4 regions of the Streptomyces sp. NPDC001407 genome follow, and region 1 is predicted to be linked to each of the others. Evidence: riboswitches for the same ligand, from Rfam matches in the RefSeq annotation. Region 1 holds a riboswitch; each other region holds the start of a gene.
What was found. Region 1 has a riboswitch for cobalamin ahead of metE (5-methyltetrahydropteroyltriglutamate--homocysteine S-methyltransferase). Riboswitches for the same ligand answer to the same signal wherever they lie in the genome.
Positions count from the first base shown of each region.

Region 2: linked by a shared signal. The riboswitch ahead of ACFY1P_RS06305 (HoxN/HupN/NixA family nickel/cobalt transporter) and the one ahead of metE (5-methyltetrahydropteroyltriglutamate--homocysteine S-methyltransferase) in region 1 are both predicted to bind cobalamin.
Region 3: linked by a shared signal. The riboswitch ahead of ACFY1P_RS23030 (cobalamin biosynthesis protein) and the one ahead of metE (5-methyltetrahydropteroyltriglutamate--homocysteine S-methyltransferase) in region 1 are both predicted to bind cobalamin.
Region 4: linked by a shared signal. The riboswitch ahead of ACFY1P_RS01785 (ribonucleoside-diphosphate reductase subunit alpha) and the one ahead of metE (5-methyltetrahydropteroyltriglutamate--homocysteine S-methyltransferase) in region 1 are both predicted to bind cobalamin.

Region 1 covers NZ_JBIAWF010000002.1:141,909-149,183, reverse strand. The annotation lists gene ACFY1P_RS04165 (FAD-dependent oxidoreductase) at 1-464, shown strand, start outside; gene ACFY1P_RS04160 (cytochrome P450) at 533-1,723, opposite strand; cobalamin riboswitch at 1,936-2,164, shown strand; gene metE (5-methyltetrahydropteroyltriglutamate--homocysteine S-methyltransferase) at 2,318-4,642, shown strand; gene ACFY1P_RS04150 (SDR family oxidoreductase) at 4,764-5,453, opposite strand; gene ACFY1P_RS04145 (NAD(P)H-binding protein) at 5,450-6,349, opposite strand; gene ACFY1P_RS04140 (LysR family transcriptional regulator) at 6,417-7,226, shown strand.
Region 2 covers NZ_JBIAWF010000003.1:163,172-170,446, reverse strand. The annotation lists gene ACFY1P_RS06325 (MAB_1171c family putative transporter) at 1-88, shown strand, start outside; gene ACFY1P_RS06320 (cytochrome P450) at 440-1,639, shown strand; gene ACFY1P_RS06315 (YIP1 family protein) at 1,794-2,399, opposite strand; gene ACFY1P_RS06310 (amino acid permease) at 2,474-4,030, opposite strand; cobalamin riboswitch at 4,211-4,428, shown strand; gene ACFY1P_RS06305 (HoxN/HupN/NixA family nickel/cobalt transporter) at 4,448-5,590, shown strand; gene ACFY1P_RS06300 (NAD-dependent epimerase/dehydratase family protein) at 5,673-6,722, shown strand; gene ACFY1P_RS06295 (YidB family protein) at 6,729-7,217, shown strand; gene ACFY1P_RS06290 (class I SAM-dependent methyltransferase) at 7,273-7,275, opposite strand, start outside.
Region 3 covers NZ_JBIAWF010000017.1:53,137-60,411, forward strand. The annotation lists gene ACFY1P_RS23010 (alpha/beta hydrolase) at 64-1,191, opposite strand; gene ACFY1P_RS23015 (class II aldolase/adducin family protein) at 1,620-2,309, opposite strand; gene ACFY1P_RS23020 (anion permease) at 2,423-3,652, shown strand; gene ACFY1P_RS23025 (hypothetical protein) at 3,665-3,877, shown strand; cobalamin riboswitch at 4,159-4,285, shown strand; gene ACFY1P_RS23030 (cobalamin biosynthesis protein) at 4,407-5,393, shown strand; gene ACFY1P_RS23035 (cobyric acid synthase) at 5,423-7,084, shown strand; gene ACFY1P_RS23040 (putative cobaltochelatase) at 7,084-7,275, shown strand, end outside.
Region 4 covers NZ_JBIAWF010000001.1:390,641-397,915, forward strand. The annotation lists gene ACFY1P_RS01760 (GntR family transcriptional regulator) at 239-1,015, shown strand; gene ACFY1P_RS01765 (Uma2 family endonuclease) at 1,031-1,576, opposite strand; gene cutA (divalent-cation tolerance protein CutA) at 1,791-2,114, shown strand; gene ACFY1P_RS01775 (DUF3311 domain-containing protein) at 2,548-2,826, shown strand; gene mctP (monocarboxylate uptake permease MctP) at 2,823-4,448, shown strand; cobalamin riboswitch at 4,878-5,019, shown strand; gene ACFY1P_RS01785 (ribonucleoside-diphosphate reductase subunit alpha) at 5,177-7,275, shown strand, end outside.

The DNA.
Region 1 (7,275 bases):
ACATCCGCGTCTACATCGCCTTCCGCGGCCCGCTCGACTGGCACGAGGGCATCGACCTGGCCGACACCGAAGCCGTGCGCGCCCATCTGCTGGGCATGTACGAAGGCTTCGACGAGAGCTTGCTCGACCTGATGCGTGACAACGACGGCGCCTTCACCGACTGGCCCGTCTTCGCCCTGCCGGTCCCGCACACCTGGAACCGCGTCCCCGGCCTCACCCTGCTCGGCGACGCCGCGCATCTGATGCCTCCTGCCGGTATCGGCGCCAACCTCGCCATGCTCGACGGCGCCGAACTCGCCCAGGCCATCGTCGACCAGCCCGGCATCGACGACGCCGTCGCCGCGTACGAGAAGGTCATGCTGCCCCGCGCCGTCGACCAGGCCGCCGAGTCCGCGGCCATTCTGGCCGCCCTGATACCCGACACCCGGTCCACCGAGCCGGGCTTCCCCGACTTCTTCGGCTGAGACGCGTCTTCTCGGGAGCGGTCACGGGCGGGGGCCGGTGGCGTCCTCGGTGTCCGGCCCGGTCCGGGTCATACGTCCCAGGCCACCGGGAGGCTCTTCACACCGTAGATGTCCGCGGTCTCCGGGCGCAGGGCGACCTCGTCAGCCGGTACGGCCAGGCGCAGCGTGGGGAAGCGGTGGAGCAGCGCGGGGAACGCGACCCGCATCTCGACGCGGGCCAGTTGCTGGCCCAGGCACTGGTGGATGCCGTGGCCGAAGGCCAGGTGCCCGCTGTACTCCCGCTGGAGATCGAGCACGTGGGGGTCGGCGAAGCGCTCGGGATCGCGGTTCGCGGTGCTGTACGACAGGACGAGCGTCGTGCCGGCCTTGATGGTCCGGCCGTCCAGCTCGACGTCCTCCAGCGCCGTCCTCCAGAATGTCTTGGCGACGCTCAGATACCGCAGCAGCTCCTCCACGGCCTGGTCGGTGAGCGCGGGATCGGCGCGCAGCGCGGCCAGTTGGTCCGGGTGCCGCAGCAGCGCGAAGGTGCCGAGCGCCAGCATGTTCGCGGTGGTGTCGAACCCGGCCGCCAGCAGGATCAGGCTGATCCCCTTGAGCTCCTCGTCGGTCAGGTCGCTGTCGGTGAGTTCACTGAGGACGTCGTCGGTGGGGTCGGCGCGCTTGGCGGCCACCAGCCCCGCGAGGTACTCCTGGGTCGCGGTGTAGGCCGCTATCAGTGCCTCATCGCTTGTCTCCCCGCCCATGAACGTGTCGATCTGCTCCTGGAAGGAGCCCCGGTCCTCGTACGGCACCCCCAGCAGTTCGCAGATCACGATGGTGGGGATGGGCTTGGCGAACGCGGTCACCAGGTCCACCGGCGGGCCGGCTTTCTCCATGGCGTCAAGGCAGTCGGCGGTGATCCGCTCGATGCGCTCGGTGAGCAGTCGCATCCGCCGTACGGTGAACTTGCCCATCAGCGGTTTCCGGTAACGCCCGTGCTGGGGCTCGTCCATGAGGAGGAACTCGCCGGGCGGTGCCGGAGGGATTTCGAAGTCGCCCATGTTCATGAGCTCTTTGCGTGAGCTGAACCGCGGGTCGGCCAGCACCGATCTGACCAGGTCGTATCCGGTGACCAGCCAGCCGGGCCTTCCCCCGGGGTGCGTGCAGCGGCTGATGGGGCTCTGCCGGCGGGCGTCGATCAGCTCTGCCGGCGGGTCGAAGGGGCAGCCGGGCTGACGTGCCGTCGGGAGCGTCGCGACGGTGTGGACGGATTCATCCATGACCATTTCCTCGTCTCGCGATATGACGTGTTCGGTGTAGGTCGAAAGCTACGTTGCGTTCATGGTGCGGTCAATCGACAAGAAGGTGTATGTCCAGGTGAACGGCGTGAAATTGGAGCAATGACGCTGGGCTCGAATGCAACGAAGCGTTGCAATGGATGGCGCCGAAGGCAACACTGACGATATGCCAGAGGGGTTGTTCGGGGATCAAGTCTGTGAATAGGGTGAGCGGTGCAGCTGGTTCGCCCTGCTCGCCAGGCAGGCGCGTCGCAAGAGGGAACCCGGTGGGAATCCGGGACTGCCCCGCAGCGGTGAGCGGGAACGACCGCCGTCATACGCACTGGGTCCGGACGGACCCGGGAAGCGACGGCCAGTAGGAACCTCGTGTCCCACGAGGCGTGCCCGCGAGTCCGAAGACCTGCCACTGCCCGTGCGCGACGTACGCGTGCGGAGATCCGGTGACCTCGAGGGCGGGTCGGCGTACACATCGGGCAGGCGTGTCGTGGAAGCGGCACGGTCCGGCCGGTGTGCCGGCTCCTTCGCGCCCTCGTCCCGTTCCGGATCGGTCGACAGCAGCTCGCGAAGGAGAGTCACGTGACCAGCAAGTCCGCAGCCGCGGCAGCACGGGCGACCGTGTACGGCTACCCCCGCCAGGGCCACCACCGGGAACTGAAGAAGGCCGTCGAGGGCTACTGGAAGGGCCAGGTGGACGCGGCCGAACTCCGGCGGACCGCCGAGCAGTTGCGCGCCGCCAACTGGCTGGCCCTCGCGGAGGCGGGGATACGCGAGGTGCCGACCGGCGACTTCTCGTACTACGACCACGTCCTGGACACCAGCGTCATGGTCGGCGCGATCCCCGCCCGGCACCGCGCCGCCATGGAGGAGGGCCCGCTGGAGGGCTACTTCGCCATGGCCCGCGGCACCCAGGACGTGGCCCCGCTGGAGATGACCAAGTGGTTCGACACCAACTACCACTACCTGGTGCCGGAGCTCGGCCCCGACACCGTCTTCACGGCCGACTCCGCCAAGCAGGTCGCCGAGCTGGGCGAGGCGCTCGCCCTCGGGCCGGCCGCGCGCCCTGTCCTCGTCGGGCCGGTCACCTTCCTCCTGCTCGCCAAGCCCGCCCCCGGTGTCGCTCCCGGCTTCGAACCGCTGACCCTGCTGGACCGGCTGCTGCCCGTCTACGCGGAAGTGCTCGCCGACCTGCGCGCCGCCGGCGCCGAATGGGTCCAGCTCGACGAGCCCGCCCTCGTCCAGGACCGGTCCCCCGCCGAGCTGAACGCCGCGGCCCGCGCCTACCGCGACCTGGGGACGCTCACGGACCGGCCCAAGCTCCTCGTCGCCTCCTACTTCGACCGGCTGGGCGAGGCCCTGCCGGTGCTGGCCAAGGCACCCGTCGACGGGCTCGCCCTCGACTTCACCGGGCCCGCCGCCGCCAACCTCCAGGACCTCGCGGCCGCCGGCGGCCTGCCCGGCAAGCGGCTCGTCGCGGGCGTCGTCGACGGCCGCAACGTCTGGATCAACGACTTGGAGAAGTCGCTGTCCACTCTGGGCACGCTCCTCGGCCTCGCCGACCGGGTCGACGTGGCCGCCTCCTGCTCGCTCCTGCACGTCCCGCTCGACGCCGCCGCCGAGCGCGACATCGACCCGCAGATCGCCCGCTGGCTCGCCTTCGCCCGCCAGAAGACCACCGAGACCGTCACCCTGGCGCGCGGGCTGGCGGAGGGCACCCACACGATCGCGGCGGAACTCGCCGCCAACCGCGCCGATCTCGCCTCCCGCGCCGGCTCCGCCCTCACCCACGATCCCGCCGTCCGCGCCCGGGCCGCCGCCGTCACCGACGCCGACGGCCGCCGCTCCCGCCCCTACCCGGAGCGCGCCCGCGCCCAGCGCGCCCACCTGCGGCTGCCCCTGCTGCCCACGACCACCATCGGCTCGTTCCCGCAGACCGGCGAACTCCGCACCGCCCGCGCGGACCTGCGCGCCGGGCGCATCGGCGCGGCCGCCTACGAGCAGCGGATCGAGGCCGAGATCCGCGAGGTCGTCTCCTTCCAGGAGAAGGCCGGGATCGACGTCCTGGTCCACGGCGAGCCCGAACGCAACGACATGGTGCAATACTTCGCCGAGCAGCTCACCGGCTACCTCGCCACCCGGCACGGCTGGGTCCAGTCCTACGGCACCCGCTACGTCCGCCCGCCGGTTCTCGCCGGTGACATCTCCCGGCCCGGCCCGATGACCGTACGCTGGACGTCCTACGCCCAGTCGCTGTCCGACCGCCCCGTCAAGGGCATGCTCACCGGGCCCGTCACCATGCTCGCCTGGTCCTTCGTCCGCGACGACCAGCCGCTCGCCGACACCGCCCGGCAGGTCGCCCTCGCCCTGCGCGACGAGGTGAACGACCTCCAGGCCGCCGGGAGTTCAGTGATCCAGGTGGACGAGCCCGCCCTGCGCGAGACGCTGCCGCTGCGGGCCGCCGGCCGCGCCGCGTACCTCACCTGGGCCACCGAGGCATTCCGCCTCACCACCGCCGGCGTCCGGCCCGACACCCAGATCCACACCCACATGTGCTACGCCGAGTTCGGCGACATCCTCCGGGCCATCGACGACCTCGACGCGGACGTCATCAGCCTGGAGGCGGCCCGCTCCCACATGCAGGTCGCCGGTGAACTCGCCGGAGCCGGATACCCCCGCGAGGTCGGACCCGGCGTCTACGACATCCACTCCCCGCGGGTCCCCGGCGCGCGGGAGGTGATGGCGCTGCTGCGCAAGGGGCTCGAGGCCATTCCGGCCGAGCGGCTGTGGGTCAACCCCGACTGCGGCCTGAAGACCCGCGGCTGGCCCGAGGTCCGTGCCGCGCTGGAGAACCTGGTGGCAGCGGCCCGTGAGGTCCGGGGCGGCTTGTCCACCACGGCTTCCTGACCGGGCCGGCCGCACTCCCCGAGAAGATCCGACCGGATCGCGGGGCAGCGGGCTTCAAGCACGACCCCCGCTGCCCCCCCGATGCGGTCCTTCTGATCGGAAATGCTGCTCCAGCCGGCCGTTACCAGGGCACGGGCTGATCCTGGTAGTCCAGGAACTTCAGCCCCGGTTCGCCGCTGTGACGGTCGATCGTGTCCACCACGCCCGGGATGGACTGGTCGATGGTCAACGGCGCTTCCGGCCCGCCGAGTTCGGTGCGGACGTGGCCGGGGTTGATGAGCAGGAGCGTATGGGCGGCGTCGGCGTACCGGACGGCGTAGCTGCGCATGAGCTGGTTGAGGGCGGACTTGCTGGCGCGGTAGAGATCCTGACCGCCCCGGGTGTTCAGACCGATGCTGCCCTGGCGCGAGGACATGACGCCGATGGTCCCGGTCGGCGCGACCAGTGAGCGGAAGGACTCGACCACGCGCATCGGGCTGAGCGCGTTCGTGACCATGACCTCGGTGAACATCTCCTCGGGGACGTCCGCGATCGGGATGTCGCCCCTGGTGATGGCGGCGTTGACGAACAGCAGGTCCAGGGTGCGTTCCGTCAGGCGCTCGCGCAACGCGGTGATCTGCTCAGGCTTGGTCATGTCCAGCGACTCGACGGTGACGCGGCCCCCGGACGCCTCGGCCAGGTCGTGGAGGCCGGTGCGGCTGGTGCCCCGCACGGTGCCGATGACGTTCCAGCCGCGGTGCGCGTACTCGGTGGCGAGTCCGAGCCCGAGGGTGCGGGATGCCCCGATGACGAGGGCGGTCCTGTCGCTCATGCCTGCACCGCCGGCTTGAGGACCTCTTCGCACCAGGTGCGGAACGTCGTCGGGTTCGCGGTCCCAGGGGTGCGCCGTACGCCGTCGTCCAGGCCGGCGTCCTTGGAGCGCATCATGTCGACGTAGCCTTGCGCGACCGCGTCCCCGACGCCGTGTCCGGTGAGCGCGGCACGGGCGTCGTCAAGAGATTGCCGCTCGTAGCGGACCGGGCGGCCGAGCACGTCGGACATGATGCGCGCGATGTCGTTCGCCGAGAGGTCCTCGGGGCCCAGCACCGGGACCTCGCCCGTCCCCGTCCAGGAGCGGTCGAGCAGCAGACCCGCGGCGGCCGCGGCGATGTCCCGGGTGGCGGCCGTCGGTGCTTTGCGGTCGGCGGTGAAGGTGCCGGTGAACACACCGTCATCGCGGATCGTCGCGACCTGCCTCAAAAGGTTGTCCATGAACGTCGGGCTCGCGAGCGCCCGGTAGGCCACGCCGGTGGCCGCGATGAGATCGTCCATGGCCAGCGACGCCGTGACGTGTCCGGCGCGGCCGGCGAAGGGCGTGCCGCGGCCGAGCGCCGAGACGCCGACGACGTGGCCCACACCGTGGACCGTGAACGCCTTCGCGGCGGCGCGGGTGAACCCGGAGTACGCGGCGTTCAGGCTCGGTGCTTGCGGTGGCGCCGGCGGGACGAGCCAGAAGACGGCGTCCGCGCCGGCGAAGGCCCGGTCGACGACCTCGGCGTCGCCGTGGGAGCCTTTGACGACCTCGACGCGGCCACGGACCGCGTCGGGCAGTCTCGCCGGGTCGCGCACGATGACGCGCAGTTCTTCGCCGTGATGAAGGGCCTCGTCGAGCAGGATGTGAAGGAGCCGGCCGCCGATCTGGCCGGTAGGAGCGGTGACGACAATCATGCTTCGAGTCTCGGGGCGGCCGGTCACAGCGTCCAATACCCTTCCTGGCGATTGATACCTTGAAGGCATGGATCTCGATTTACGCAAGCTCCGCTACTTCGCCGCGGTGGCCGAGTACCGGCACTTCGGCCGGGCGGCAGAACGGCTCTACATCACCCAGCCGGTGCTCAGCCGTCAGATCAGGGCCCTGGAGCAGGAGTTGGACCGCACGCTGCTGGAACGGACCACCCGCAGTGTGGAGCTCACCGCCACCGGCAAGCAGCTCTACGAGGAGGCGCGGGGGATCCTCGCCGCCGTCGACGCGGCGGTGCGGCGCGTGCATGACGTCGACCGGGGTGTCCAGCGGCTGGTCGTCGCCTTCTCTCCCGGGCTGCGGGTGTCTGAGGCGATCCGCGCGTTCGCGTCGCGCCACCCGGACGTCGAGACCGACCTCGTCCCGTCACGCTGGTGGGAGCGGGACGCGCCACTCCGGGACGGCCGGGCCCAGGTCGGCTATCTGCGGAGGCCGTTCGACGAATCCGGCTTGCACATCATCCCCATCGGCCACGAGCCCAAGGTCGCCTGCATGCCCGTGGCGCACCCGCTCGCACGCCGTGACGAGCTCACCTCCGCCGACCTCGCCGACGAGCGGATGCTCGACATCCCGACGCGGCGGACGTCTTCGCTCGAAGAGAAATTCGAGCTCATCGCCTCCGGACACGGCATCGCGCTCGTCCCGCTGAGCGTCGCGCGCTCCTACTCCCGCCCTGACCTCGCCCATCTCCCCGTCACGGACGCCCCGCTGATCGAAACGTGCCTGGTCATTCCCGCGGACCGGCACGAGAGGCTGCTGCGCGACTTCCTGGAGATCGCCACGGTGACGCTGCGGCAGACGTGAACGGTCGTCCCTGACGCGACGTCAGGGGTGGGGCAGCAAGGCGCCGGTG
Region 2 (7,275 bases), on a different contig from region 1:
GGCACGCGTCGCGGACGTCTACCACGACCCGCTGGTGGACTCCGTGCTCAGTGAACTACGGGAGATTTGCGCGGCACGCCGTCCCTGACGGCGCGCGGCCCACAGACGAGGCGGCCCTGGACGGGGGTCAAGGCCGCCTGCGCCACAGGCCGGCGCCGGGTCCGTAGCGATACGGATCCGGCGTCGCCCGTGCGCTTTCCGCTGTTTGCGGTTGCTCGTGGTCTCGGCTGCGGTTCGTCTGTTCTCTGCGGGTTGTGTTGTTCCGCACCACCGCTGCGCGGCGGTGTCCTCAATCGCCGGACGGGCTGGTTGTGGCTGGTGTGGTGGGGTGTCCTCAAGCTCGCCGGACGGGCTGGTTGGGGTTGGTGGGGGTGTTCAAGCGGGCGGGCTGGATGTGCTGATGTGGAGTGCCGAGAGGCCCCGTCTAGAGTCGTCTCTCATGCAGAACACCGGCTCCTTCGACGTCAACTCGTTGACCACCGATCCGTACGGCACCTACGCCAAGCTGCGTGAGGCCGGGCCCGTTCACCGGATCACCGGCTCCGACGGCCGGCCCGCCTGGCTGGTGACCCGCTACGACGACGTGCGCCAGTGCCTCGCGGACCCCCGGCTGTCGCTGGACAGGCGCAATGCCAAGCCCGGCAACTACAGCGGCTTCTCGCTGCCTCCGGCGCTGGACGCGAACCTGCTGAACATGGACCCGCCCGACCACACCCGCGTGCGCCGCCTGGTGGTGAAGGCGTTCACCCCCGGCCGCGTGGAAAAGCTCCGCGAGCCGGTGCGCCGGGTCGCCGACGAACTCCTGGGCGCCGTCGAGGCCGACGGGCGCGCCGACCTGCTCGCCGCCTACGCCGGACCGCTGCCCATCATCGTCATCTGCGACCTGCTGGGTGTGCGCAAGGAGGACCGGCTGGACTTCCGTGCCTGGACCGACGCGATGATCGCGCCGGACCCCGCGCGGCCGCACCTGATGAAGGAGGCCGTCGGGAACCTCGTGCGCTTCTTCACCGCACTGATCGCGAGCAAGCGCGCCGAACCCGGCGACGACCTGCTCTCGGACCTGATCGCGGTCCGGGACGACGAGGACGGGGGCGACCGGCTCTCCGAGGACGAGCTCACCTCGCTCGCCTTCCTCATCCTCTTCGCCGGCTATGAGAACACCGTTCACCTCATCGCCAACTCCGTCCTCGCCCTGCTGGACCACCCGGCCTTGATGGAATCCTTGCGATCGGATCCGGCCGGACTCGGCGCGGCGGTCGAGGAGTTCAGCCGCTGGGACGGGCCCGCGCCGCTGTCCATCCGGCGATTCCCGCTGGAAGACATCGAGATCGGCGGGGTCACGGTGCCCGCGGGCGAGACCGTGCTGCTCGCCGTCGCCGCCGCCAATCGTGATCCTCGTCACTTCACAGATCCGGAACGGCTGGATCCGAACCGTGATCGTTCCGGGCACCTGGCGCTGGGGCACGGCATCCACTACTGCCTGGGAGCGCCGCTGGCCAGGATGGAGACGGAAACGGCGCTGGCAGCGCTGCTGGAGCGGTTCCCCTCCCTGGAGCTCGGCGTTCCGCGTGCGGAGCTCAGGTGGCGGCCCTCGGTGCGGGCGCGTGGCTTGATTTCGCTCCCCGTGCAATGGTCATAGAAAAAGCCGAACAGGTTTTTGATGCATGACCCATCCTTGATGAGGTAGAACTGTGCGTGAGCCCGCCCGGTGTGCATCCCCCGTCGCACCGGGCGGGCCGTCGACTTCCACCGCGGATCCGCTCCGTGCGCGACGGCCGTCACGGGGCCGGACCTCAGCCGCCGGCCGGGAACTTCAGCAGCGCGACCGCCGCCAGCATCTGGATGCTCACCGCCGCGGCCGCCTTGTGCGTCGGCAGGTGGTGCTGGCCCCGGATCAGCAGCGCGGAGAAGGCGTAGCCGAAGCCCGCGGTGATCCAGGCCGCCGCCCGTACGGGATACGACCCGCCCGGCAGCCAGGCGTGGAGGGCGAGCCGGGGCAGGTCCGTCGCCCAGAAGATCACCACGAACAGGGTGACCGTCGGGCCGAACCTGCCGTTGCCGCCGAGCCTGCGGGCGATCGCGTGCGTGACGACGCCCAGCAGCAGGCTGGCGAGGAGCAGCACGCCGTCGGCGATGGCCACCGCCTCCATCGCGAGCGTGGGACTGACCCGCCACTGCGCCTGGAAGTCGCCCCTGCCCAGCGTCCCCAGCAGCCCGGCGAGCAGGCACAGGAACGTCGCCGCTCCCCAGACGCTGCGGTCCCGGGCCTCGTCGAGCACTTCGACCGGCCGGAACCACAGCCCGAATATGAGGCGGTGCCAGAGCAGTCTGCGCGGTGCCGCGGCCGGGGCGTGCGGTGAGGAGGACGCGGGCGCGGAGGGTGAGGGGGTCACGGGCATGGATGCAATTTCTATCACCGAGCGGCCCGGCCACCGGTGGCCGGGCCGCTCGGCTCCTCGCGCATGAGGCGACGTCAGACCGGTTCGGGTGCCCTGGGATCGGTGTCGGCGCCGGGCCCCGCGTCCGGTCCCGGGCCCGCGTCGGGGCCCGGTTCCGGGCCCGTGGAGCCGTCGGGATCGGCGCCCGCGTCGGGGTCGGGGGCGTGCAGGTACTCCTCCGAGATCTCGCGCGGGCCGAACGGCCACACCTTCTCGACGCGCGCCCAGAGCGCGAACGCCACACAGCCCGCGGCGACCCAGGCGAGCGACCACTCGATGGGGTGCCGGCCGGGGGAGTTCTTGTCCGCGTAGCCGTAGATCACCAGCCAGCCCACGAGCGCCACCAGGCTCGGCAGCGGATAGAGCCACATGCGGTACGGGCGGCGCAGCCCCGGCTGCCGGCGGCGCAGCACCGACACCGCCACCACCTGGGCCAGCGCCTGGACGATCACCATCACGGTGGTCAGCAGCTGGATCAGCGTGGTCAGGTCCGTATGACGGCCGATCAGGAAGCCGACGCAGGTGATGACGCCCATCGACGCCAGGCCCAGCACCGGGAAGTGGTGGCGGGGGTGCAGGCTGCCGAAGGAGCGGAAGAAGACCTTGTCCCGCGCTGCGTCGTAGGGCACGCGGGAGCCGCCGAGGAGACCGGTGAGGACGGAGGCGACGGCCGTGATCAGGATCAGCACCGTGACCGTCCGGGCCGGGCCCTTGCCCCAGGCCGTCTCCAGGACGGCGGAGGCCACGGAGGAGTGTGCCGTGGAGTTCTCGTCGAGCATCTGCTTCCAGTCGACGACCCCCAGTGTGCCGATCTGGAGCAGCAGATAGATCGCCATGATGCCGAGGATGGAGTAGACGATCGCGCGCGGCAGCGTCCGTCCCGGGTTCTTGATCTCGGCGCCCATGTAGGCGGCGGTGTTGTAGCCGAGGTAGTCGTAGATGCCGATGGTCAGGCCCGCCGCGAAGCCGATCCAGAAGTGATTGGTCGTCAGCTCGAAGGCGTGGGCGGGATAGGTGAAGGCCCGGTGGGGGCTGAAGTGGGTGAACGCCGCGAGGATGACGAGGACGACCGAGGCGATCATCACCGCCCACAGCACCACGGTGAGCCGCGCGATGTTCTCCACCCGCCGCCACAGCGCCACGACGATGAGCGCGATGACCGCGAGCCCCACGAGGTCCCCGGCCGTCTGCCCCATGCCCGGCCACAGATAGCCGAGGTACTGCACGAAGCCGATGATCCCCGTCGACATGCCCAGCGGGATGAACAGCATGGCCGTCCACACGAAAAGGAACGGCATCAGCTTGCCGCTGCGGTACTGGAACGCCTGCCGCAGATAGACGTAACTGCCGCCCGCCCCCGGCAGCGAGGCACCCAGCTCCGCCCAGATCAGCCCGTCGGCGAGCGCCAGCAGCGCGCCCGCGACGAACCCGATCACCGCCTGCGGGCCGCCGAACGCCGTCACCATCAGGGGGATGGTGACGAAGGGCCCGATGCCGCACATCTGGCTCATGTTGATGGTGGTGGCCTGGAACAGCCCGATCCGGCGTACGAATCCGACCCGTCGCTCCGGTTCCTGCCCGGTGTCCGCCATGGGCGTGCCCTCTCTCGTGCCGGATGGGGTGACCCGTCAACTGCACTGGTAGTAGCACCGGCTCGCGGGGCGCGTCCAGCATCGGCGCTCCGGAACGGCGGGCGCCCGCGCATGCCCGGAGAGCGCTCCTGCCCGACTATGGCAACTGCCACTTCTTTGCCACTCGCGCCGGTCAGAGCGCTAAAGTGGCCCGGCCGTGGTGTTCGGGAAGACCGGTGACGGACCCTCGTGGTCCCACTCCGGAGCGGCCCTCGCCACTGTGATCGGGGAGTTACCGTCCCGTTCCGCGCGCCCTCGGGGTGCGCGGAGCCACTGGCCGCAGCCTGCTGCCGGGAAGGCAGGGACGGGCGCGAGCGAACCCGTAAGCCAGGAGACCGGCCACGGCATCTCACGAGAAGATCCACGAGGTGCTGGAGCGTGACCCGCAAGATGACCCTGCCCACCGAAACCCCCGCCGCGCCCGCCACCGGCGGCCCGTCCGCATTCCGCTGGCGCCGCCAGGACACCGTGCGCACCGCCGGACTCCTGGGCGTCATAGCCGCCCTGCACGTCGTCGCCTTCGGCGTGCTCTATCTGCTCGTCGTCCCCGACCACTACACCGTGGACTCCAAGGTCTACGGCGTCGGACTCGGCGTCACCGCCTACACCCTCGGCATGCGGCACGCCTTCGACGCCGACCACATCGCCGCCATCGACAACACCACCCGCAAGCTGATGGCCGACGGCAAGCGCCCGGTCTCGGTCGGCTTCTGGTTCGCCCTCGGCCACTCCAGCGTGGTCGTCGTCATGGCCGCGCTGGTGGCGGGCGGCACCCAGATCGCCGGGAAGCTGATGGACGAGGACTCCACCACCCACCAGACCCTCGGTGTCGTCGGCACGTCGGTCTCCGGCGGCTTCCTCTACCTCATCGCCGCCCTCAACCTCGTCGCCCTCGCGGGCATCCTGCGCATCTTCCGCGCCATGCGCGAGGGCCGCTACGACGAGGCCGAGCTGGAGCAGCACCTGGACTCGCGCGGCTTCATGAACCGCATCCTCGGCCGCTTCACCCGCTCCATCACCCGCCCCGGCCAGATGTACCCCCTGGGCTTCCTCTTCGGCCTCGGCTTCGACACCGCCACCGAGGTCACCCTCATGGTGATGGCGGGCAGCGGCGCGGCCGCCGGGCTGCCCTGGTACGCGATCCTGTGCCTGCCGCTGCTGTTCGCCGCCGGGATGAGCCTCTTCGACACCCTCGACGGCACGTTCATGAACTTCGCCTACCAGTGGGCGTTCTCCAACCCCGTCCGCAAGGTCTACTACAACCTCACCATCACCGGCCTCTCGATCGCCGTCGCCTTCCTCATCGGCACCATCGAGCTGGTCACCGTGCTGCACGACAAGCTCGACATGAACGACGCGGTCACCGGCTGGATCTCCGGCCTCAACCTCGACAACGTCGGCTTCGTCATCGTCGGCCTCTTCGTGGTGGTCTGGGCGGCGGCGCTCGCCTACTGGCGGTTCGGCAAGGTCGAGCAGCGCTGGGCGGCGCGCGCGGCGACGGCCTCCAGCGAGGCGGCCTGACGGCCGGCGAGGTTCTTACGGACCGGTGACGGGGCGGCGCCGGTACGGGCGCCCCGCCGCCCGCGCCTCTAACGTCGGGTCCATGCGCGTACTCGTCACCGGAGGCGCGGGCTTCATCGGCTCGCACATCGTCACCGCACTCACCGCCCGCGGCCACCGGCCCGTCGTCCTCGACGCGCTGCTGCCCGCGGCCCACCCCGAGACACCGCCCCGGCCCGCCGGCGTCGAGTGGACCGATGCCGACCTCCGCGACCGCGCGGCCGTGGCCGGTGCCCTGCGCGGCATCGACGCCGTCTGCCACCAGGCCGCGATGGTCGGCCTCGGCAAGGACTTCGCCGACGCTCCCGCCTATGTGGGCTGCAACGACCTCGGCACGGCCGTCCTCCTCGCGGAGATGGCCGCAGCGGGCGTGCGCCGCCTGGTCCTCGCCGGCTCCATGGTCGTCTACGGCGAGGGACGCTACGCCTGCCCCCGGCACGGCGTGGTGCGCCCCGGCCCGCGGGCGGCCGCGGACCTCGACGCCGGGCGCTACGAACCGCGCTGCCCGCGCTGCGAGCGGGAACTGACGCCGGGCCTGGTCGACGAGGACGCCCCCGTCGACCCCCGCAACGTCTACGCGACGACCAAGCTCGCCCAGGAACACCTGGCCGCCGCCTGGGCCCGCGCCACCGGCGGCACGGCCGTCTCCCTGCGCTACCACAACGTCTACGGCCCGGGGATGCCCCGCGACACCCCGTACGCGGGCGTCGCCTCCTTCTTCCGCTCCTCGCTCGCCCGCGGCGAGGGCCCCCGCGTCTTCGAGGACGGCCGCCAGCGCCGGGACTTCGTGCACGTACGCGACGTGGCCGCGGCGAACGTCCTGGCCCTGGAACACCTCGCCGGCCGCCCGGCGGGCACCCTGCGCGCGTACAACTGCGGCAGCGACACCCCGCACACCATCGGGGAGATGGCCGCCGCCCTGGCTTCCGCGCACGGCGGACCGGCTCCCGTCGTCACGGGCGAGTACCGGCTCGGCGACGTCCGTCACATCACCGCGTCCTCGCGGCGCCTGCGCGAGGAGCTGGGCTGGCGCGCGGCGGTGGGTTTCGCGGAGGGGATGACGGAGTTCGCGCGGGCGCCGCAGCGCGTGTGACCATGGCTGCGTACGGGTGAACATCCCGCCATCCCGGGCCGGATCCGCCGTCCCGGGATAGATGGATGGCATATCGGTGCGCTTCCAGGAAAGGCGGCAGACATGGCGGACAACGACCTGGGAACCCTGCTCGGCGGGCTGCTCGGCGGCAGCAAGGAAGGCTCTCTGCTGGGCTCTTTGCTCGGTGCGCTCGGCAGCGGGGGAGGGGAGTCGCTCTCCGGCCTGTTGCAGCAGCTCCAGGAGGGCGGGCTCGGCGCGAAGACCGGCTCCTGGGTGGGCACCGGGCCCAACGAGCCGGTCAGCGGCCCGGAAGTGGCGCAGGCCCTGCCCTACCAGGCGCTCGACCACGTCGCGCAGAAGGCGGGCGTCACACCGGAGGAAGCGGCGGACGAGCTGGCGCGGGTGATTCCGCAGGCGGTCGACAAGCTGACGCCCACCGGCGAGGTCCCCCAGGGGTCCCTGGAAGAAGTGATCGCCCACCACCAGGGCGGCTGACGCGGGCGGTTTCCCGCCCGCCCTTTCCCGTCGTCCTTCTCTCCTCGCCCCAGCGTCA
Region 3 (7,275 bases), on a different contig from region 1:
GTCCACCTTCGGACCAGCGCCGCAAGACGTTCGGAAAGGGCCGGTAACGGCCGGTGGAACCGCTCACATCAGGGGCGTGAGGAAGCGGCGGAGAGCCTCTTCGTAAGCCGCCGGATTGGCGTTCCACATGGCGGCGTGCGGGGCGTGCCGGACGGCGCGCAGGTGTATCAGTTCCGGTCGCCGCGCGACGAGTTCACGGGAGTGCGCCCAGGGCGCGAGGGTGTCGTCGGGGCCGTGCAGGAGCAGTACGGGCACGGTCAGCCGGGCGGGGTCGGTGGCGGCGAAGAGGGTGTCGGCGCCCAGCCCGGTCCGCCCCTCCGCGGCCCGCACCGCAAGCGGAAGCAGCGCGGCCGGGGTGCGGCGGTAGGCGGCGCAGGCACGGACGAGGGCCTGCCAGTCGAGGACCGGGGAGTCCATCACGACGCCCGCGACGCGCTGCGACAGCGCCGAGTCGAGGGCGGCGAGGAGGGCCATGGTGGCGCCGGTGGACCAGCCGTGCAGGACGATCCGGCGGGCTCCGTAGCGCACGGCGTAGCGGATCGCGGCGTCGAGATCACGCCATTCCGCGGCGCCGAAATGGCTGATGCCCTCCGGTGGGCGGGGGGCGCCGGGGTCGCCGCGGTAGCCGAGGGCGAGGACGGGCAGCCGCAGCCGGCTGAGGAACGGCATGACGACCATGGGGTGCTCGCGGGTCGTGCCGAGGCCGTGCACCGCGATCACCCAGGTGGCGCGGTCGCCCGGCACGAACCAGGCGGGCAGCGGACCCAGTTCCCCCGGCACCTCGACGTCGGCGTGGTCGAGACCGAGGGCGTCGCGGGGGTTGCCCACGTGCACCTGCGGCGTGAGCCGCACCCGGGCCCCGGGCTCCAGCACGCCGTGCGTCACGCTCTCCAGGCGGCGTACGACGCAGTCGGCGGGGTGCGGTTCACCCGCGACGGGCCCGCCCACGACGGCGTGCAGGCCGGGCGCATTGAGGCCGTACGTGCCGGGCCGCTGCGCCTCGATGCTGCGGGTCAGGGTGACGGTGCCGTTGCCGACGGCGTGCACGACGAGCTCCGGGGCGTCCGGTGGCGGGCTGCCCGGGCGGGGCTTCAGCGCAGCGTCGGAGGCGAACCGTCCGGCCGCTATGGCGGCCGCTCCGGCACTTATCACGGTCGTGGCGGCCAGGGCTGCCGCTCTCGCCGGGTGCACGTCTCCAGTGTGAGCGCGGGGTGAGGCTCTGGCCAGTGGGGGGTGTGCGGTTCGCCTGCGGCGGGCTTTGTTCCCCAGCCCCGCCCCTTCCCGAAACCGGGGCTCGCGCCCCAGACCCCCGAGTGCGGGTCCGTTGCCTCCCCCAGCTACCTCCCCCAGACTCCGTCCGGGGGTGCCCCCAGAGGTGCCCCCAGCGGCGGAGAGCGCCCTGCGGGCGCGTCCTCAAACGCCGGACGGGCTGGATGTGCGGACGGTAGTCCGTTGCCTGCGGCCCGCGGGTTACGAACCATGTTCCGCATGTTTCAGCCCGTCCGGCGTTTGAGGACGCGCCCGCAGGGCGCTCAAGGGGGTCCGGGGTCTCCCCCACGCGGCGGAGCCGCACATCAGATGCAGCCGGGAAGGGGCGGGGCTGGGGAACAAAACCCCGCTCACCCCCTCCGCTGCCCGTACCCCCGAAGCTTCCGCGTCGCCTCCCCCAGCTCGTCAAGCGTGAGCAGGGACGGAGTCCGGCCGGAGACCGCGGCGGACTTCAGCCACAGCTCGCACATCCACTCCAGCTGAGCGGTCCGGTCGTACGCCTGGTCGAGGGTCGCGCCGTGGACGACCGTGCCGTGGTTCCGCAGCAGACAGCCCGTGCGGCCCTCCAGGGCGCGCAGCATGTTGTGGGCGAGTTCGTCCGTGCCGTAGAGCGCGTAGTCGGCGACCCGTACCGGGCCGCCCAGCGCGCCCGCCATGTAGTGGACCAGGGGCAGCTCGTCGACCAGGCCCGCGGTCGCCGTCGCGTGGACGGCGTGGGTGTGGACGACGGCCGCCGCGTCGGTGGAGCGGTAGACGGCCAGGTGCATGGGGAGTTCGCTGGTGGGGGTCAGCTCGCCGAGGACCTGGCGGCCGTCGAGGTCGACGCCGACCGCGTCCTCGGGGCGGAGCCGGTCGTAGGGGACCCCGCTGGGCGTGACAAGAACGACATCGCCGACCCTCGCCGAGACGTTGCCGGAGGTGCCCACCACCAGCCCGTCCGCCACGGTGCGGCGGGCGGTGGCCACCACCTCGGCCCAGGCCCGGCCTATGTCGTCGCCCGTGTCGCCGTTGTCACTCTGCGCTGTGTTCGATATCCGCATCGCCATCCGCCTCCGGTTCGCGTCACCACTCGGTCCGACCCAGTTCACCTTCCGTTCACCCAGGGTCCTTACGGTCACCGCTGTACTGACCATCGAGCTGATTGCCTGGGTGAATGGAACACATCACGCTTCTCATCGGGATCGTGATCGTCACGGCCTTGGTGTTCGACTTTACGAACGGCTTCCACGACACGGCCAACGCCATGGCCACCACCATCTCCACCGGGGCACTCAAGCCCAAGGTGGCAGTGGCGATGTCGGCCGTTCTCAACCTTGTCGGCGCGTTCCTTTCCGTCGAGGTCGCCAAGACCATCTCCGGGGGCATCATCGACGAGAGCGCCGGGATCAGACCCGAAGTGATCTTCGCGGGCCTGATCGGCGCGATCGTCTGGAACCTGCTGACGTGGCTGGCCGGACTGCCCTCCAGCTCCTCGCACGCCCTCTTCGGCGGCCTGATCGGCGCGACCATCGTGTCCGTCGGCTTCGACGCGGTGAACGCCGACAAGGTCGTCATGAAGGTCCTCATCCCGGCGGTCGCGGCGCCCGTCGTGGCCGGCATCGCCGCCATGGTCGCCACGCGGCTCACCTACCGGCTCGCCAAGGGCCGCGACGAGAAGGAGACCGCCAAGGGCTACCGCGCCGGGCAGATCGCCTCGGCCGCCCTGGTCTCCCTCGCCCACGGCACCAACGACGCGCAGAAGACGATGGGTGTCATCACCCTCGCGCTGGTCACCGGCGGCGTCGTCGCCCCGCACTCCGACCCGCCGCTGTGGGTCATCGTCTCCGCGGGCCTGGCCATCGCGCTCGGTACGTACCTGGGCGGCTGGCGCATCATCCGTACGCTCGGCAAGGGCCTCACCGACATCCAGCCGCCGCAGGGCTTCGCCGCCCAGACCGGCGCCGCGACCGTGATCCTCGCCTCCTCGCACATCGGCTTCGCGCTCTCCACCACCCAGGTCTGCTCCGGCTCGATCATGGGCTCCGGCCTCGGCCGCAAGGGCGGCGTGGTCCGCTGGTCGACCGCGGGCCGGATGGCCGTCGCCTGGTGCCTGACGCTGCCGGCCGCGGGCATCGTCGCCGGTGGCGCCGCGTTCCTCGCCGACCAGGGCGACTGGGGCGTCGCCACGGTCGCGGTACTCGGCCTGATGGTGTCCGGCGCGATCTACGCCGCTTCCCGCCGCAAGCCCGTCACCCACGACAGCGTCAACGAGGACCAGCCGGAAGCGGCCGAGCCGGCCGGTGTGGTCACCGCCGCGCTCCAGGCCGTCGCCCCGCCGCCGGTCGGCCCCGTGGTCACCGTCTCCCCCGAAGCCGGGCGCACTCCCGCCGCCGCGGCGAGCTAAGGAATCCACACCATGCACATCGACTGGGCAGCTCTTGGGCAGGTCTTCGGCGTCAGCCTCGTGGTGACCGTCGGATTGGTCGGCGTCTTCACGCTGGGGATCGTCGGAACGTCGCGCCCTGCGGGCAGCGCGGCTCCGGGGGTTCTGGCGCGGTCCGGGGCGTATGCGTGCTTTGCGCTGTGCGCGGCGGCTGTGGGGTACGGGATCTTTTTGATCGTGGGGTAGGTGGGGGTGGGTTTTGTTCCCCAGCCCCGCCCCTTCCCGAAACTGGGGCTTCGCCCCAGACCCCGCAACACGTTTCGCGTGTTGTCCTCAAACGCCGGACGGGCTGATGGTGCTGACCGTAACCAGCACCATCAGCCCGTCCGGCGTTTGAGGACGAGCGCCGCAGGCGCCCACGCACCGCACCCAGATCAGCGCACCCCCAAGCCCAGCCCACCCACCAGGCCGGAAGTTGACGCCCGTTCATACCCCATGGTGGACTTCCGGGGCCAAACGGCGACAGCAGAGGAAGCCGGTGTGAGTCCGGCGCGGTCCCGCCACTGTCACCGGGGAGCGTTCCCCCAAGCACTACCGCCACGGCCGCGAGGCCGGAAGGCCGGGGGCGGCGTCGATCCGGGAGCCAGGAGACTCTGGTCGCCGGTCACGTCGAGCCAGGGCGCGGACCCTGAGTGAGGACACATCGCCATGCCCGGCCGCCGCCGACCATCCCGTTCCCCCGGATCCAGGTACCACACGACGGCGGTCTGATCCGATGCGCGCCGATCATCTCGGTTTCGCGTGCGGTGCCGCCCTCGGCTTCCTCGGTGACCGCGCCCTCGGCGACCCCCGCCGCGGCCATCCCGTGGCCGCTTTCGGACGGGCCGCGCAGGCCGTGGAGCAGCGGCTGTGGCGTGACCACCGCGGTCACGGCGCCCTGCACACGCTGCTGTGCGCGGGCGGCACCGTGGCCGCCGCCGGAGCGCTGGCCCGTGCCGTACGCCCCTCCCGCGCCGCCGGGATCGCCCTGACCGCCGCCACCACGTGGGCCGTGCTGGGCGGCACCTCGCTGGGCCGTGAGGCCCGTGCCGTCGGGGGCGCGCTCGCCGCCGGTGACCTGGAGGTCGCCCGGGAGCGGCTGCCCCATCTGTGCGGGCGCGACCCCGAGGCGCTGGACGGCCCGCAAATGGCCCGCGCCGTCGTGGAGTCCGTGGCCGAGAACACCTCCGACGCCGTCGTCGGCGCCCTCGTCTGGGGTGCGCTGGGCGGCGTTCCGGGGCTGGCCGGCTTCCGGGCCGTCAACACCCTGGACGCGATGGTCGGCCACAAGTCGCCCCGCTACCGGCGCTTCGGCTGGGCCGCGGCCCGGCTCGACGACGTCGTCGGCTGGCCCGGCGCCCGGCTCACCGCGACCCTCGCCGTGCTCGCCGGCCCCGACCCTCGGGGTGCCTGGCGGGTGGCCCGGCGCGACGCGTCCCGGCACCCGAGCCCCAACGCGGGCCCGGTGGAGGCCGCGTTCGCCGGGGCGCTCGGCGTCCGGCTCGGCGGCACCCTCGCCTACAAGGGCCGCGTCGAGCACCGCCCCGTCCTGGGCGCGGAGAACCGGCCCGTGGAGACCGCCGACATCGAGCGCGCCGTGCGCCTCTCCCGGCGGGTGTCGCTGCTGGCGCTGGGCGTCGCGATCGGGGTGCGGGCCGCCGTCTCCCGGGGCCGTGCGGCGGGCAGCCTTTCCCCAGATCGTCTTACGAGGAGGAGCCGGTGACAGCGGACAAGGGCGGGCCTTCGGGCCCGCTGGGCGGGGGCCTGCTCGTGGCCGGGACGACCTCGGACGCGGGCAAGAGCGTGGTGACCGCCGGGATCTGCCGGTGGCTGGTCCGCAAGGGCGTCAAGGTCGCGCCGTTCAAGGCGCAGAACATGTCGCTCAACTCCTTCGTGACCCGCGAGGGCGCGGAGATCGGCCGCGCGCAGGCCATGCAGGCGGCCGCGGCCCGGGTCGAGCCGTCGGCCCTGATGAATCCCGTGCTGCTCAAGCCCGGTGGCGACCGCAGCAGTCAGGTGGTGCTGATGGGCAAGCCTGTGGGCGAGCTCAGCGCCCGTGGGTATTTCGGGGGGTCCGGGGGGTCGTCCCCCGGGGAGACACGGCATTCGGGGCGTCAGGAGCAGTTGTTCGGCACGGTGACCGCGTGCCTGGAGGAGCTGCGGCGCACCCATGACGCGGTGATCTGCGAGGGCGCGGGCAGCCCCGCCGAGATCAATCTGCGGCGCACGGACATCGTCAACATGGGCATAGCCCGTGCGGCGCGGCTGCCGGTCGTCGTGGTCGGTGACATCGACCGGGGCGGGGTGTTCGCGTCGTTCTTCGGTACGACGGCGCTGCTGTCCCGCGAGGACCAGGCGCACATAGCGGGCTATCTGGTCAACAAGTTCCGGGGTGACGTGACGCTGCTGGAGCCCGGCCTGGAGATGCTGCGGGACCTCACCGGGCGGCCCACGGTCGGCGTGCTGCCGTTCGCCCACGGCCTGGGCATCGACGAGGAGGACGGTCTGCGGGTGTCGATGCGCGGCGCCGTCCGGGAGTCGGTGGTGGCCCCGCCGCACGGCGCGGACGTGCTGCGCGTCGCGGTGTGCGCGGTGCCGCTGATGTCGAACTTCACCGACGTCGACGCGCTCGCCGCCGAACCGGGCGTCGTCGTACGGTTCGTGGACCGCCCGGAGGAGCTCCTCGACGCGGATCTGGTCGTCGTGCCGGGCACCCGCGGCACCGTGCGGGCGCTCGCCTGGCTGCGCGAGCGCGGGCTCGCGGACGCGCTCGCGCGGCGCGCGGCGGAGGGCCGGCCGGTGCTGGGCATCTGCGGCGGCTACCAGCTGCTGGGCGAGCGCATCGAGGACGAGGTCGAGTCGAAGGCGGGCACCGTCGAGGGCCTGGGCCTGCTGCCGGTCCGGGTGCGGTTCGCCCTGGAGAAGACGCTGGCCCGGCCGGTCGGCGAGGCGCTCGGCGAGCGGGTGGAGGGCTACGAGATCCACCACGGTGTCGCCGAAGTGCTGGGCGGAGAAGAGGCGTTCCTGGACGGGTGCCGGTCGGGATCCGTGTGGGGCACGCACTGGCACGGCTCGCTGGAGAGCGACGGTTTCCGGCGGGCGTTCCTGCGACGGGTCGCCGAGGCGGCGGGCCGGTCGTTCGTACCGGCACCGGACACGTCGTTCGCGGCGCTGCGCGAGGAGCAGCTGGACCGGCTCGGCGACCTCATAGAGCAGCACGCGGACACGGACGCGCTGCTGCGGCTGATCGAGGACGGGGTTCCCCGCGGGATGCGGTTCATACCGCCGGGGGCACCGCTTCCGCCTGCGCGCAGAGAACAGAGCCCGGACCGTCGCGGTGACAGTGCCGGCGAGACCCCGGCGGCCACCGGCGTGCCCGGTGGGATCGATTCCCTCGAAGGGGGTAACACCTGATGGCCTCGGCCACCTATCCGTTCACCGCGATCGTCGGCATGGACGACATGCGGCTGGGCCTGTTGCTCAACGCCCTCTCACCCGCCATCGGCGGAGTGCTCGTACGGGGCGAGAAGGGCACGGCCAAGACGACTGCCGTCCGAAGCCTGGCCGCGCTGCTGCCCGAGGTCGAGGCCGTCACCGGCTGCCGG
Region 4 (7,275 bases), on a different contig from region 1:
ACTCTCCTCAAGGACCGAATGTGGTCTTTAATGGTTTAGACCAGTGCCCGCAGCTTGGCCTAGACCTTTTGGGGTGTCAAGGGTGTATAAGAGTCGCTGTCGGCTCCGTTACCGGACCGACACCTCGAGGCCGGCCCGGGCGCGCCAGGGCTCCTCGGGCTCTGCCCGTGCCACGATGTGACCGCGACAGACGGAGGAGCCGGTGACAGCAGCAGGATCGGAGTCGGGAAGGCACACGATGGTGACCGACGGTGGTACGGCGGATGCGACGGACGGCGGCAGCGCGTCGGGCGGCGCGCGGGTCGCGCGCGTCCCCAAGTATTACCGGCTCAAACGGCACTTGCTGGAAATGACCGAAACCATGCCCCCCGGCACGCCCGTGCCGCCGGAGCGGACGCTGGCCGCCGAGTTCGACACCTCTCGTACGACCGTCCGGCAGGCCCTCCAGGAGCTGGTGGTCGAGGGGCGCCTTGAGCGCATCCAGGGCAAGGGGACATTCGTCGCGAAACCGAAGGTCTCCCAGGCGCTGCAACTGACCTCCTACACGGAGGACATGCGCGCCCAGGGCCTGGAGCCCACCTCACAGCTCCTCGACATCGGCTACGTCACCGCCGACGACCGGCTCGCCTCGCTCCTCGACATCACCACGGGCGGCCGCGTCCTGCGCATCGAGCGCCTGCGCCTCGCCAGCGGCGAGCCGATGGCGATCGAGACCACCCACCTGTCCGCGAAGCGGTTCCCGGCGCTGCGCCGGAGCCTGGTGAAGTACACCTCGCTCTACACCGCCCTGGCCGAGGTCTACGACGTCCGCCTGGCGGAGGCGGAGGAAACCATCGAGACCTCCCTGGCCACCCCCCGCGAGGCCGGCCTCCTGGGCACCGACGTAGGCCTCCCGATGCTGATGCTCTCCCGCCACTCCCTGGACGCGCAGGGGGAGCCGGTGGAGTGGGTGCGGTCGGTGTACCGGGGGGATCGCTACAAGTTCGTGGCACGGCTGCGGAGGCCGGCGGAGTAGCCGGGGCCAGGCCCCTCAGTAGGGCCGGAGTCCGCTGGTGTCGAGGATGAACCCGAACGGCTCGGGAATGTGCACGGTTTCGCCGAAGTCGGCGTCTTCCCGCAGCCGGTAACGACCGTTTTCCACCTCGCTGAACAGCGTTACCGTCTTCTGCCGGGCATCGACGACGAGATACAGCGGGATTCCCATCAGGGGATAGTCGCGGAGCTTGCCGACCCAGTCGTTCTCCGGATTCGAGGGAGAGACGACTTCCACGGCGATCAGCGCCAGCTCGGCGGCCACGCTGCTGTCCGTGGTGGCCATGGCTTCTCCGGGCAGATAGGTCAGGTCCGGATTGCGGACCTTCGCCGTCCGGGGGGACGCGAGATCCGTATTGCCGGTGTCGATGTACCCCGTCGGGGTGTGCGCGTCGAACTGGCGGCGGATCTTGCTGAGGTTGAGCTGATGGGCGGCCGAGGGAGGCGCCTGCACGACAAGGAGGTCGCCGGACAATTCCGCCTTGAACCCTTCCGGCAGGGCACGGCGTGCTTCTTCGAGCAGTGCGAAGCGCTGCGGGTTCATCGTGTGCTCCTCGGCAGGCAGTGAGCGGCTGACGTCGCGAGGCTGGTGCGGGATGCTTCTACGGGCCTGAAGGCCGGGCACTGGTGGATCATTCATCGTGCCACGAACCCGAGCCGACGTGACAGCGTCATTGCCGAGGCACCCGGTCACGGCGCCCGGCGGAGTGCCCCCCGGCCGCCGACCGGCCCGGCGGCCGCCCTCTACGCTCGCCCTCATGACGACTCCCGAGCACGCCGTGGTGACCACGACGACCGACACCGAGCCCAAGGCCCACCACCTGGCCACCGAGGTGATCAACGCCAGGCTGGCCGCCTGCGCCCAGATCTATCCGGTTTCCTCCGTCTACCACTGGGAGGGCAAGGTCGAGCAGGCGCGGGAATGGCGCATCGACTTCAAGACGCGGACGTCACTCGTATCCGGGCTGAGCGACCGCATCGCGGAACTCCACGACTACGACACGCCGGAGGTCGTCGCCGTGCCGGTGGTGGGTGGCGGTGCGGCGTATCTGGGGTGGGTGACGGAGGAGACGGCGGGCTGAGCACTGCCTGATCCCTTCAGCGGGGCAGAGCCCCTCCCGGCAGGCGAACCCCCGAGCGCGTGCACTCCCCCGCCGGGATTCTCCGTGACCGGCTGACGCGCAAGATGCCCGAGTCCGCCCCCGAGCCCGCGCCCCGCCCCAACCCCCTACGCTCCTGCGGTGGCGGCTGCGGTCGCGTGATCCGGCCCGTCGCCGATGAGACCGAGTGCCGTGACTGCCGGACGGAGCGAGCCGGAAGCGACGCCTCCGGGGCGGTGGCGGCAACTGAGCGCGGGATGAGCGCCGTTCGGGCCGCGCTGGAGGGCTACGTACGGGCAAGGCCCGCTGGATGACGTTGCCATACCGATATGCGGACAGGGGGTGACGCCCAGCAGGAGGCTGACCTAGATTTCCTGCGCATCACGCAGTGATCACCTAGGGGGGAGTCGCCGTCATGACAGAACCACCGATGGAGCCACCGGAGCGCGGGCGCGGGCCCGTTGTGAGGGTGCCGATGGTCGTGGCCGGAGTATGTCTCGCCATTCCCTTCGTCGCGATGCTCTGGGTCGATTCCTACGCGCGGCTCACGCCCGCGTTCATCGGGATCCCCTTCTTCTACTGGTACCAGATGCTGTGGGTGCTGATCTCGACCGCGCTCACCGTCATCGCCTACATGCTCGTGCGCCGACACGAGCGGAACGAGCGGATCCGTAAGGCGGGTGAGCGCGCGTGAAGAACGGCGTGAACGGCGTGGCACTCGCCGTGTTCATCTTCTTCTTCCTGGTCGTCACGGTGATGGGATTCGTCGCCTCCCGCTGGCGACGCGCGGAGAACGCGGACAACCTCGACGAATGGGGGCTGGGCGGGCGGTCGTTCGGCACCTGGATCACCTGGTTCCTGCTGGGCGGCGACCTCTATACGGCGTACACCTTCGTCGCCGTGCCGGCGGCCATCTACGCGGGCGGCGCGGCGGGATTCTTCGCGGTGCCTTACACGATCCTGTGTTATCCGCTGGTGTTCACCTTCCTGCCCCGGCTGTGGTCGGTGGCGCACAAGCACGGTTATGTGACCTCCTCGGACTTCGTCCGCGGCCGGTTCGGTTCGAAGGGGCTGTCGCTGGCCCTCGCGCTGACCGGGCTGCTCGCGACGATGCCGTACATCGCGCTCCAACTCGTCGGAATCCAGGCCGTGCTGGACGTTCTCGGGGTCGGTGGCGGGTCCAACTGGTTCATGAAGGACCTGCCGTTGCTCATCGCCTTCGGCGTGCTCGCGGCCTATACGTATTCGGCCGGGCTGCGGGCCCCGGCGCTGATCGCCTTCGTCAAGGACGCGCTGATCTACATCGTGATCATCGTGGCCATCATCTACATCCCCATCAGGCTGGGGGGTTTCGAGCACATCTTCGCGAAGGCGGGTGACGCCTTCGCCGAGAAGAATCCGGCGACGGGCAGACCGCGCGGCTCACTGGTGAGCGGTCCGGACGCGCAATGGGCGTACGCGACGCTCGCGCTCGGCTCGGCGATGGCGCTGTTCCTCTATCCGCATTCGGTGACCGCGGTCCTTTCCAGCAAGAGCCGCAACGTCATCCGCCGCAACACCACGATCCTGCCGCTCTACTCCCTGATGCTGGGCCTGCTGGCCATGCTCGGCTTCATGGCGATCGCCGCGGGCGTCAAGGTGAAGAACGGCCAGCTGGCCATTCCGCAGCTCTTCGAGGACATGTTCCCGGACTGGTTCACGGGCGTCGCCTTCGCGGCGATCGGTATCGGCGCGCTGGTGCCGGCGGCCATCATGTCCATCGCCGCGGCGAATCTCTTCACCCGGAACATCTACAAGGACTTCATCCGCCCCGACGCCTCACCCGAGCACGAGGCCAAGGTCTCCAAGCTCGCCTCGCTGCTGGTGAAGGTCGGCGCGCTGGTCTTCGTCCTGACGATGGACAAGACGGTCGCGATCAATTTCCAGCTGCTCGGCGGCATCTGGATCCTCCAGACCGTCCCGGCGCTCGTCGGCGGGCTCTTCACCCGCTGGTTCCACCGGTGGGGTCTGCTGGCGGGGTGGGCGGTCGGCATGACGTACGGGACGTGGCGGGCGTATGACACGCCCAGTGCGACTCAGGATCATTTCGGGAATACGAACCTTATTCCGTTCATCGGGGAGAAGGGGTATATCGGGCTTACGGCGTTCGTCCTGAATGTGCTTGTCGCTGTCGTGCTCACGGTGGTGTTCAAGGCGGTGGGTGTCCCGGACGGGGTGGACGAGACGAAGGCGTCCGATTACACGGCGGATGTGGGGGATCCGGGGGTGGCGGAGGAATTGCCTCCGGCGACGGCGGGGGCCCCTGGGGGGCATTGACCTCATTGACGCCCTGCGGGCGGCGCTTTCTTCTTCCCCAGCCCCGCCCCTTCCCGAAACTGGGGCGCCGCCCCAGACCCCTGACCGCGCTTCGCGCGGTGTCCTCAAACGCCGGACGGGCTGGATGGTGCGGACTACGGTCCGTGCGATCCAGCCCGTCCGGCGTTTGAGGACGCGCCCGAAGGGCGTCCCCGCCGCAGACGCAACGCACCCGCACCCACCCGGCCCCCTCCAGGCGCACCCCCGGACACCCCCAGGCACCCCCAGACGCCCCGCCGGACACCCGTCCACCCCACCGGGTCACCGAGGGCCGTCGCGCGCCGCACAAGGCGCCGGCGGCCCTCCGTCATGCCCCGTACCGGCAGGCCCTGTTAGCACATTCCGACCCGCCCGATTACCGCGTGACACAAGATGTGGTGGTGCATGCGACGGCCAGCACTAGATGTATGCTCGTCCTCGCTGTCGTCGCAGGGGAATCCGGTGGAAATCCGGAACTGTCCCGCAACGGTGCATGTATGCCGTAATGACGCATGCAGGAGTCCGAGTACCTGCCGACAGCACGCCCACCGCTGAGCCGCTCCGGCCCCGCATCGGGCGTTTTGTATTCGTCCGGGCCTCGCGGGTTGGGCCGATGGACGCTACGAGCATGCCCTGGTGCTTCAGGCATGCCCGTACGCGCCCGTCGCGCGCCACCCGCCCGGCCCCTTGCCGAGCGAGGGAGAGCCTCAGTGACCATCGCGCCCGCCGATCCGGTCTCAGCGTCCGCGGAAGCGACCGGCGGCCCCGGGACCGCGCTGCTGCGCACCCTGACCGACCTCACCGCCGATCTGCCCGCCACCGACCCCGGAAAGGTCGCCGCCGCCGCGCTGCGGGGCCGCCACCCGGGCTCGGACGAGGCCGAACTGCGGTCCCTGGCCACCGAGGCCGCCGCCGGCCTGATCGCCGAGGAGCCCGAGTACTCCAGGCTCGCGGCCCGCCTGCTCACCCTCGCCATCGCCGAGGAGGCCGCCGGACAGGGCGCCGTCTCCTTCTCCGCGTCCGTCGCGACCGGCCACCGCGAGGGCCTGATCGCCGACGACACCGCCGCGTTCGTCACGACCCACGCCGCGCGCCTCGACGAGCTCGTCGAGAAGGCGCTCGCCGACGGCGCCGACGACCGCTTCGGCTACTTCGGCCTGCGCACCCTGCACAGCCGCTACCTGCTGCGCCACCCGATCACCCGCCAGGTCATCGAGACCCCGCAGCACTTCCTGCTGCGCGTGGCCTGCGGTCTGGCCGAGGACCACTCGGTGCGGGCCCTGGAGGACGTCGCCGAGCTCTACGGGCTGACGAGCACCCTGTCGTACCTGCCGTCCTCCCCCACGCTCTTCAACTCCGGCACCCGCCACCCGCAGATGTCGTCCTGCTATCTGCTGGACTCGCCGCTGGACGAGCTGGACTCGATCTACGACCGCTACCACCAGGTGGCGCGCCTGTCGAAGCACGCCGGCGGCATCGGCCTGTCCTACAGCCGCATCCGCTCGCGCGGCTCGCTGATCCGGGGCACCAACGGGCACTCCAACGGCATCGTGCCGTTCCTGCGCACGCTCGACGCCTCCGTGGCGGCGGTCAACCAGGGCGGCCGGCGCAAGGGCGCGGCCTGCGTCTATCTGGAGACCTGGCACGCGGACATCGAGGAGTTCCTGGAGCTCCGCGACAACACCGGTGAAGAGGCCCGCCGCACGCACAACCTCAACACCGCGCACTGGATCCCGGACGAGTTCATGCGCCGCGTCGAGGCGGACGCCGACTGGTCGCTGTTCTCCCCGGCCGACACGCCCGAGCTGGTCGACCTGTGGGGCGACGAGTTCGACGCCGCGTACCGCAAGGCCGAGGCTGAGGGCAAGGCCGTCAAGCAGATCCCGGCGCGCGTGCTGTACTCCCGGATGATGCGCACCCTCGCGCAGACCGGCAACGGCTGGATGACCTTCAAGGACGCGTCCAACCGCACCGCGAACCAGACGGCCGAGCCCGGCAAGGTCGTCCACTCCTCGAACCTCTGCACCGAGATCCTCGAGGTCACGGACGACGGCGAGACGGCTGTCTGCAACCTCGGCTCGGTCAACCTGGCGCAGCACCTGGGCAGGGACATCGGCGATGGGGGAGAGGTGATGGACTGGGAGAAGCTCGACCGTACGGTCCGTACGGCCGTGACGTTCCTCGACCGCGTCGTGGACATCAACTTCTACCCGACCGAGCAGGCCGGCAACTCCAACAGCCGCTGGCGCCCGGTGGGCCTGGGCCTGATGGGTCTCCAGGACGTCTTCTTCCGGCTCCGCCTGCCCTTCGACTCCCCCGAGGCGAAGGAGCTGTCCACCCGGATCTCCGAGCGCATCATGCTCGCGGCCTACGAGGCGTCCGCCGACCTCGCCGAGCGGCACGGCCCGCACCCGGCCTGGTCCGCGACCCGCACCGCCCGCGGCGTGCTGCACCCGGACCACTACCCGAACGCCGAGCAGCGCTGGGCCGACCGCTGGGCGGCGCTGCGCGCCCGCATCGCCGAGGTCGGCATGCGCAACTCGCTGCTGCTGGCGATCGCGCCGACGGCCACCATCGCGTCCATCGCGGGCGTGTACGAGTGCATCGAGCCGCAGGTCTCCAACCTCTTCAAGCGCGAGACGCTCAGCGGTGAGTTCCTCCAGGTCAACACCTATCTGGTGGAGGACCTGAAGAAGCTCGGCGTGTGGGACCGCACCACGCGTGACGCGATGACCGACGCCAACGGCTCGATCCAGGACATGCAGTGGATCCCCAAGGAGGTGCGCGACCTCTACCGCACCGCCTGGGA